Regions from separate parts of the Shimwellia blattae DSM 4481 genome, predicted to be linked through region 2. Evidence: predicted binding sites of a transcription regulator. Region 2 holds the regulator's gene; each other region holds the start of a gene.
The links. Region 2 encodes Fur, which represses iron uptake genes when iron is present. Its sites were predicted from a motif close to ATAATAATGAGAACNACTATCAA; they were not measured.
Positions count from the first base shown of each region.

Region 1 (3,282 bases), 1.3 Mb from region 2:
ACAGGGGGTTGCCGCTGTCGAGGCGCAAATCCTGGTCCAGATCCCGGGCCATCCAGGCGCGGGCGGCCCGCTCCGGGTGCAGTTCCTGGCGCAGATCCAGCACCCGGGGCTCCGTCAGGGGAAGTGTGGCATCAAACCACTGGCGCACCTCGCCCCCGGTGTCATCAAAACGCATCCGCAGGGTGTCTGCATCCGCCATGCCCAGCACTATTGCCCGGGAGAGGCACGCCACATCCGGCTCACCGTTAAGCTCAACAAAGTGGGCCACGCTCCAGCTGTTGGGCAGTGGCGAGAGTTTGTCCGCCATCCAGATCCCGGGCTGGGCGGCAACCAGCGGAAACGCGGTTGTCTGCTGCATCAGCGCCCCTCCCCTGTGGCCGACCAGGTTTGCGGTGTCAGGGCCTGCCAGTGCCCGGCCAGCCAGCTGACACACAGGGCCTGGGGTTGGGGCTCGCAGACCTTGTTCCAGCCCGCCGGTAGCGGGCAATAGTCGGGCCAGAGACTGTATTCGCCGGATGTGTTCATAAGGATGTAAAACTGCCCGTTGGGATCATCAAAGGGGTTGCTGTATTCCATGCCAGACTCCTGAACCATTAGGGTTTCTGCCGTGCGGGTGACCACAGGGCCATCAGGCCGGTTATCAGCCCTCCGCGCCAGCAGAGCGCATCATGCCCGCCATCGACCAGATGGTAGTTAACGGCACCGATGCCAGATTGTAATAAGGGGACCAGGCGCTGATGCGCCTGAAGGATAACCGGCTCTTTGCGGCCAGCTTCAAGGTAAATCTTCAGGCCAGCGGCGCTGACCTGCCCGGAGGATAACTGGTTTATCAGCCAGCCTGGTCCGCCGTCTGGCCGGCGAGTTGGCCACCAGAACGAGCCGGACTGGCTTAACACACAACCAAAAGTCTGCGGCCAGAACAGCGCCGCATACAGGGCGGAGAGCCCGCCAAAACTCTGCCCGGCCACCACGGTGGTTTCCGGGGTTTCGGCCCAGCGCTGATGATTGCGCACCAGGGGCAGTAACTCCTCACGCACCGCCTGCCAGAATGCCGGATTGCAGGGCAGCTCCCTGCTGCGGTGGGGTAAATCGATGATGTCGATAAGCACATACAGGGCCTGGGGCAGTGCCCCCTCGTTGGTCTGCTTTTGCAGCGCAGGCCATACGGGCATACTTTCGGCCCAGAACTGCCCGTCCAGCATGATGGCCAGCGGGCGCTGGTGCGGCGCGTCATCACCGGTGGTGAACAGCCAGACCCGCCGGGTGTTGCCCAGCCGTTTGCTGCGCCACTCAATGCAGCGGGCCTTCTGATGGGGTGTGTTGGGGGCATCCCAGCCCGGTTGCGGCGGGGCATCCGGCAGCTGAAGTGCCGAGGCGGGGTGCCCTCTTCCGCCGCGCCAGCTATCCGGGTTTAGTGGATCGGCAATCGCGGCGGGGAATAACCGGCTCCAGCCCTCGCGTAACGCCATGCTCTCTGGCTGCGGGCCAAAAGCCTGCGGGGGGAAGTCATCTTCCCGTTCGGAGGGAATAAAACAGTAACTGCCGCGCCAGCGGCTGCTGAGCGTGGTCTCCCAGCACCAGATATCGCTATCCGCCACCCGCTGCATGGTTTGCGGCCCGCGGCGTGAGTGGTGGTCTGTCACACCGGTAATACAAACCCATACCCGCTTAACCGGGGAGTGGGCCCCGTCACCGGCCGGATCGCGCCAGTAAAACACTACCCGACAGTGTTCTGAATCAATAGGGGTTACGGACGGAACACCCTGGCGCAGAATATTCTGCCACCATACTGCGGAGCCGGTAGAGAGATCCACTAACTAACCTCATGTAAATTGTGAGAATAATTATAATTGTAAAAAATTAACAGCAATAGTATTGATAATTATTTTCATTTGCAATAGCGTATTGCCCGCGATAACTACGCTGCTAATTATTTCATCAGCGTTCGCTTACACCAGGCGGCCCGGGCACATTTCGCGGGCTGCCCGGGGTTATCTCTCTCATCGCTGCCCTCTTCCCTGTGGGACGGAGTCAACCGGGGGCAGCTAAAAGCAGGGCATACTGATAATGACAAAAAAACACCGCACGCTCGCCATGCTGATTCAGCTGGCGTTATATGGCACCGCGCTTCCCACACTGGCAGCAGAAACCCCCGCCAGCGAGGGCAGCACTCAGACCGCAGAGCACGAAGATACCCTGGTGGTGACCGCCGCCCAGCAAAACCTGCAGGCGCCGGGGGTCTCCACCATTACCGCAGAAGAGATCAAAAAACGCCCGCCGGCCCGCGACGTGTCGGAGATCATCCGCACCATGCCGGGGGTTAACCTGACCGGTAACTCCACCTCCGGCCAGCGCGGTAACAACCGCCAGATAGATATTCGCGGTATGGGCCCGGAAAACACCCTGATCCTGATAGACGGCAAACCCGTTACCAGCCGCAACTCTGTGCGCCAGGGGTGGCGCGGCGAGCGCGATACCCGCGGGGATTCCAACTGGGTGCCGCCGGAGATGATCGAACGCATCGAGGTGATCCGTGGCCCGGCAGCGGCCCGTTACGGTAACGGTGCCGCCGGGGGCGTGGTGAATATCATCACCAAACCCAGCAGCCAGGAGTGGCACGGCACCTGGAATAGCTACTTCAACGTTCCGGAGCACAAATCCGAAGGGGCCACAAAGCGCACCAACTTCAGCCTGACCGGGCCGCTGGGCGGGGATGTCAGCTTCCGGCTGTGGGGCGATCTGGACAAAACCCAGGCCGACGGGCGCAATATCAACGCCGGTCACGAGTCTGAGCGAACCGGGATCTACGCCGATACCATGCCCGCCGGCCGTGAAGGGGTTATCAATAAAAACATTAACGGCCAGCTGCGCTGGGACTTCGCCCCGATGCAGTCCCTGGCCTTTGAAACGGGTTACACCCGCCAGGGCAACCTCTACGCCGGGGATACCCAGAACACCAACACCAACGCACTGGTTAAGGAAAAATATGGCGACGAAACCAACCGTATGTATCGCCAGACCTACTCCCTGACCTGGACCGGCGCCTGGGATAATGGCGTCTCCACCAACACCTGGGCACAGTATGAGCGCACCCGTAACTCGCGCATGAATGAGGGCCTGGCGGGCGGTACGGAGGGGATCTTCTCCAACGACAACTTTAGCCAGATAGACCTCAGCGATGTGATGCTGCACAGTGAGGTCAGCCTGCCCTTTGATCTGCTGTTTAACCAGAACCTGACCCTCGGGACTGAGTGGAACCAGCAGAAAATGAAGGATAACGCC
Region 1 is NC_017910.1:1,436,482-1,439,763, reverse strand. It holds gene EBL_RS06650 (enterobactin synthase subunit F) at 1-358, opposite strand, end outside; gene EBL_RS06645 (MbtH family protein) at 358-576, opposite strand; gene fes (enterochelin esterase) at 594-1,814, opposite strand; gene EBL_RS06635 (TonB-dependent siderophore receptor) at 2,068-3,282, shown strand, end outside.
Region 1: fes (enterochelin esterase) is a predicted target of Fur. The motif match lies at 1,870-1,892, and genes of this name have one in related genera.

Region 2 (3,282 bases):
CCCGTGCGGCGGTTATCTCCATGGAAGCCCGTTATGATCGTCTGATGAAAGAGGGCAAAGCGCAGGAGGCCGCGGCCTACCGGCTGCTGGATCCGACCGATACCTCAAACACCACGGGCGTGCAGTTTTACGATCGCACCGGCTACCTGAACCCGTGCCTGGAATCCTCGCGCCACTTTATTGATAAAGTGATCGGCGAGATCCAGCAGATGCACAAAGAGGCCGGGCTGGCGCTGACGACCTGGCATTTCGGTGGCGACGAGGCGAAAAATATCTACCTCGGCCCGGGGTATACGGATAAGAACAAACCGGAAGCGGGTAAAGGCCAGCTGGATCTCAGCAAACAGGACAAGCCCTGGGCGAAGTCTCAGGTGTGCCAGACCATGCTGAAAGAGGGCAAAGTGGCCGATCTGGAGCACCTGCCGAGCTGGTTCGCCGTGGAGGTGAGCAAGATTGTTAATAAGCACGGTATCGAGAAGATGCAGGCCTGGCAGGACGGCCTCAAAGATGCCAAAGATGCCAGCGCCTTCGCCACGAAACGCGTTGGGGTGAACTTCTGGGATACCCTGTACTGGGGCGGGGCGGATTCGGTCAATGACTGGGCGAACAAAGGCTATGAGGTGACCATCTCTAACCCGGATTATGTCTATCTCGACTTCCCTTATGAAGTGGATCCGCAAGAGCCGGGATATTACTGGGGAACACGCTTTACCGATGAGCGCAAGCTGTTCAGCTTTGCCCCCAATAACCTGCCGCAAAATGCGGAGACCTCCGTCGATCGCGACGGTATGACCTTCGCGGCGAAGTCAGACAAACCCTGGCCGGGCGCTCACGGGATCTCCGCCCAGCTCTGGAGCGAGGTGGTGCGCACAGACGATGAGCTGGAATATCGCCTGTTCCCGCGCCTGATTGCCATGGCGGAGCGTGCCTGGCACCAGGCCGGGTGGGAGCAACCTTTCCAGGCCGGTAAAGAGTATCAGGGGGGCGTCACGCACCATGTGGATACCAAAGCGCTGCACCAGGACTGGGAGCGTTTTGCAAACCTGCTGGGGCAGCGTGAGCTGGCGAAGGTGGATAAAACCACGCTTGCATACCGCCTGCCGGTGCCAGGGGCGCAGGTGGCAGCCGGGGTGCTGGCGGCGAATGTCAGCCTGCCGGGGCTTGGTATTGAATACTCGGTAGATGGCGGAAAGCAGTGGCAGCGCTATCAGGATAATGCCCGCCCGCAGGTCAGCGGTGAGGTGATGGTGCGTACTGTCAGCCCGGACGGTAAACGTACCAGCCGGGCGACAACGGTACGCTGAGTCGCAACGAAAAACGGTGGCCTGGCCACCGTTTTTTTGTCGGTAAAAAACCGGGTATCACCCGGTTATGTTTACTGAGCGTGATTATTTAGAGTCGTCGTGAGCGTGTTCATCCTCACGGCAGTCTCCCTCAGCGCAGTGGCCATACAGATACAGACTGTGGTTGGTCAGGCGAATTCCATGACGCGCCGCAATTTCACGCTGGCGGGATTCAATGGAGTCATCACTGAATTCGATCACTTTGCCGCAATCCAGACAGATCAGATGGTCATGGTGATGCTGCTGGGTCAGCTCAAAAACCGATTTGCCACCTTCGAAGTTATGACGGGTAACAATGCCCGCGTCATCAAACTGGTTCAGCACGCGGTATACGGTGGCTAAGCCAATCTCTTCGCCCATATCGATCAGTCGTTTGTACAGCTCTTCCGCACTGACGTGATGATTAGCAGGCTCCTGTAACACTTCGAGGATTTTCAGCCGGGGAAGTGTGACTTTAAGGCCAGCCTTCTTTAACGCGTTATTATTGTCAGTCATGCGGGAGTTATCCTGTTGCTTAACGATTTAGCCCCCGGAGGGAGTTAAAAGCGGGTACGACAAAAGATGCATGGGTTTCATTATAGAACCGATGGTTATAAATGAAAACCGCGAAACATCACACAAATACAGCCTTCAGAAAACGAATGTCAGTATTGCTTCACAAGAAAAAAACATTCATTAAAGCGACCGTCATTGTACCGCGTTCTGATATAAAGTTAAAAACTTGTAGCAATTCTTGTTATCGGGCAAAACAATCAGGCGGCACTGGCGGGTGGGTGCCAGCGCCGCGCTACCACTCAGGCGTTGATAATATCGCTCAGGTGCATCTCTTCAGAAACCTGCTTAACCCAGGCTTCAACGCGCTGCTGGGTCAGCTCTGGCTGGCGGTCTTCATCGATAGCCAGGCCCACGAAGTGGTTATCATCCACCAGACCTTTAGAGGCTTCAAAGTGGTAGCCTTCTGTTGACCAGTGGCCGACGATAGTCGCCCCGCGTGGCTCGATAATATCGCGCAGGGTGCCCAGCGCATCGCAGAAATATTCTGCGTAATCTTCCTGGTCGCCACAACCAAACAGCGCTACCAGTTTGCCGGTAAAATCAACATCTTCCAGGGTAGGGAAGAAATCATCCCAGTCACACTGCGCTTCACCGTAGTACCAGGTCGGGATACCGAGCAGCAGAATATCGAACGCTTCCAGATCTTCTTTGCTGCTTTTAGCAATGTCATGCACCTCAGCCACATCTTTACCGAGCTGCTTCTGAATCATTTTTGCGATATTTTCGGTGTTGCCAGTGTCGCTGCCGAAGAAAATGCCTGCGATCGCCATGAGTAAGATAACCTCTTGAATCTTAAAATAGGGTGGCTGCTTGATGCCATGGATTGGTCAATGATAGCAGAACAGCTCCTGCAGCGGAAACTGCTATCACCGCCTTGTGCACAGACTGCAACATGGGGCGGATAACGGGGAACGACGGGTTCTCTGTTACCGGGAGGGCGTCTTGCGTAACGTGTCGCTGAGTAAGTCCATCAGCATGGTTTCGATCAGTTCGCTGCGGCTGATACTGCGTGCCTCTGCCAGCTGGTTCAGTGCATCCACGGCGTCACTATTGAGTTTTAACTCCACACGCTTAAGCCCGCGGCTTTTATCGCGTTTGAGCTGGTTCCGTTTATTTATGCGTAACTGTTCGTCACGGGATAACGGATTGGTTTTCGGTCGACCCGGGCGACGTTCGTCTGCGAACAGATCGAGTGTCGTCCGGTCCGTTTGTTCTTTTGCCATGATAAAGAATATTGCCAGGGGAAACAGGCGACGGAGCATTAAGCCCGGGCGTATTAATCAGCGCGCCATCATACAACAGGGAGCAGGGCGCGCCAACGCGTAAGGCTAATCTGAAAATCAGTCGGCGAGTTTTTAGGCGGATTCCTGCCCGGCGGCGAGAA
Region 2 is NC_017910.1:2,768,092-2,771,373, reverse strand. It holds gene EBL_RS13015 (beta-N-acetylhexosaminidase) at 1-1,304, shown strand, start outside; gene fur (ferric iron uptake transcriptional regulator) at 1,389-1,838, opposite strand; gene fldA (flavodoxin FldA) at 2,138-2,668, opposite strand; gene ybfE (LexA regulated protein) at 2,825-3,121, opposite strand; gene ybfF (esterase) at 3,254-3,282, opposite strand, start outside.

Region 3 (3,282 bases), 260 kb from region 2:
GCTTGTCATAGGTGGCAAAGCCCTCCGGGGTCCGGTACTTCGCCAGAATGGTATCCACCGTTTTAAAGTTGGTGTCGACCTTCGCCAGCAGCGGCGCGTTGTCTTTTTCCAGCTGCGGGCGCAGCAGGCTGACAATTTTCTGGGCGCCGTCGATATTGGCCTGGAAGTCCCACAGATCCGTACGGCTGTAGCGCTCTTCCTCACCGCTTATCTTACTGGCGGCCACCTCTTCGATAAGCCCTGCCGCACCGCCGGCCACTTTACCCGGCGGGAACGCCAGCGCCGCAATGCGCTGTTGCAGATCCTGAACGTCTTTATTCAGCTGATCCGCATAGGTGTCCATCCCCTGAACGCTGTTATCGCCGAACAGGGCTTTTTCCAGCCGGTGGAAGCCGGTAAATTTCGGATCGGCCGCTTTTTGCTCGTAATCGTCTTCACGGGCATCAATACTGCTGTCCAGATCGGAGAACAGCTCCGCTATCGGCTCGATGCGCTCATAGTGCTGGCGCGTTGGCGCATACAGCGCTTTCGCCCTGGCGATATCCCCGGCTTTCACCGCGGCGGTAAAGGCACTGGTCCCGGCAACCAGGGCCGCCACTTCGGCGGTCACATAGTCTTTATAGCGGGCGATGGGCTCAGCCAGGGGCAGCACACCGGCACTGGCCGCTTTCCCCCCGGCCCCGTTAACAATCAGCTTGCCTTTCGGGTTGCTGAGCAGGCCGCAGGTCATATCGTATTCACCGGGGGCGAGGTTCGCCGTCAGTTTCTGGGAGAATCCCGGGGCAATATTTTCCCGCTCTTCCACCACCATAACCCCTTTGAGGATCTCCCACTCCAGGGCTTTCTGGCTGTGGTTGCGGATAATAAAGCGCGTCTTTCCGGCATTTACCGTCAGCGACATGGGCTCACACTGTTTATCGGTAACCGTGACTTTCACCTCAGGAATATCCTGAGCACTGGCCGCAAAACCGCTGCATCCCAGAGCTGAAGCCAGCACAACCGATAAAAGTTTCGGTGAATAGACCTTCATCATGACCTTCCCTTAATAAAAAATATTAACGCCCGCTACCGGCGGCCTGAGCAGCCAGCCGCGACGGCGAGAAAAAGCACCACAGCGCCGGCAGCAGGTATGCCAGCCACACCACAACTTCACTGACCGACGGGGACTCCTGGTAACCGAAGATCCCCTCCAGCAGCGTCCCGAATAAGGTATGCGTAGAGAGATGATTGCTGAGATCAAAAGCCACACCCTGGAGGCCATTCCACAGACCGGCCTCGTGGAAGGCGCGAATGGCGCCCGCCGCCAGGCCTGCGGCCACCAGCAAAATAAACAGACTGGTCCAGCGGAAAAAGACCGCCAGGTTCAGGCGCACGCCGCCAAGGTAAATCAGAAAGCCCAGCACTATCGCCGTGCCCAGGCCCAGCAGCGCCCCCAGGGGCGGCCAGATACCCACATCCTGCTCAAACGCCGCCAGCAGGAAGAACACCGACTCCAGCCCTTCCCGGGCCACCGCGAAGAACACCATCAGCACCAGCGCCCAGGCGTGGCCCCCGTGGCGCTGCAGGGCACTGTCGACAGCCTGCTCCAGCTGCACTTTTACATTGCGCGACACTTTGCGCATCCAGAACACCATCCAGGTCAGAATCACCACCGCCACCACCGCGACGATCCCTTCAAACAGCTCCTGCTGCTTCTGGGGGAATTCGCCGGTAGTCCGGTTAATAAAGATCCCCAGCCCCAGGCACAGTAGCACCGCGAGGATAACCCCAACCCACATGACCCCCAGATAGCGCCCGGGCCGGGTACGCTGCAGATAACTGGCAATCAGGCTGACAATCAGCGCGGCTTCAAGCCCTTCACGCAACATAATCAGAAACGGCACAAACATCGCGCATACCCTTTTAATGAAAAGAAAACTCAACAAACGCAAAAAAGCGTAAATGAAAGTGATAGCGATTATCATTATGCGTAGCAGGAATACAAGAGGGGAATGTAAAAATAAATGATATTTAATGTAAAAAAAACGGACGCAGCCCGTAGGTGCGTCCGTCTGATGTCAGCGGGGAGTAAGGTTACTCGGCCGTGGCAGGTTGTTTCACGGCGGTGCCGTTGTAGTGGGCATCGGCTTCAGCAAAGCGACGCTGAATACTGGCGGAAGGTGCGCGGCTCAGCAGGCTGACCACCACAATCCCGATGCTGGCAAAAATAAACCCGGGGATGATTTCATACAGATCCAGCCAGGCATACTGCTTCCAGACCACCACCGTCACAGCACCGATAATCATACCGGCCAGGGCCCCGTTGCGGTTCATGCGTGGCCACAGGACCGAGAATAAAATCACCGGGCCAAAAGCCGCACCAAAGCCCGCCCAGGCATAGCTGACCAGACCCAGCACGCGGTTTTCCGGGTTAGACGCCAGGGCAATAGAGACCAGAGCGACCACCAGCACCATCAGGCGCCCTACCCAGACCAGCTCGTTCTGGCTGGCATTTTTACGCAGGAAGGCTTTATACAGATCTTCGGTAATCGCACTGGAGCACACCAGCAGCTGGCAGCTTAAGGTGGACATCACCGCCGCCAGAATAGCCGACAGCAGCACCCCGGCTATCCACGGGTTAAACAGGATCTGGGTCAGTTCAATAAATACCCGCTCGCCGTTCTGGTTAACCGCCCCGGCCTGTGCCGGGTTATTGGCGAAGTAGGCAATCCCGAAGAAGCCAACAGCCACCGCGCCCGCCAGGCAGAGGATCATCCAGGTCATGGAGATACGGCGCGCCTGAACAATGGTGTGGTGTGAATCTGCCGCCATAAAGCGCGCCAGAATATGGGGCTGGCCGAAATAGCCCAGCCCCCAGCCCATCAGCGAGATAATCGCCACCAGGTTCAGCCCTTTGAGCATATCCACGTTTTCAATGCTCTTTTGCTGAATAACCGCCAGCGAATCGCCAAACCCGCCTACCGCCAGGATAACAATCACCGGGGTCAGGATCAGGGCGAAAATCATCAGACTGGCCTGGACGGTATCTGTCCAGCTCACGGCCAGGAAGCCGCCAATAAAGGTATAAATAATTGTTGCCGCCGCCCCTAACCACAGGGCCGTGCCGTAGTCGATACCAAATGTACTTTCAAACAGCCGCGCACCGGCCACAATACCGGAGGCACAATAAATGGTGAAGAACAGCAAAATCACCAGCGCAGAGATGATCCGCAGAATACGGGCACCATCTTCAAAGCGGTGGGTAAAATAGTCCGGCAGGGTCAGCGCGTTATTATTGGCCTC
Region 3 is NC_017910.1:2,506,297-2,509,578, forward strand. It holds gene efeO (iron uptake system protein EfeO) at 1-1,030, opposite strand, end outside; gene efeU (iron uptake transporter permease EfeU) at 1,056-1,889, opposite strand; gene putP (sodium/proline symporter PutP) at 2,074-3,282, opposite strand, start outside.
Region 3: efeU (iron uptake transporter permease EfeU) is a predicted target of Fur. The motif match lies at 1,942-1,964, and genes of this name have one in related genera.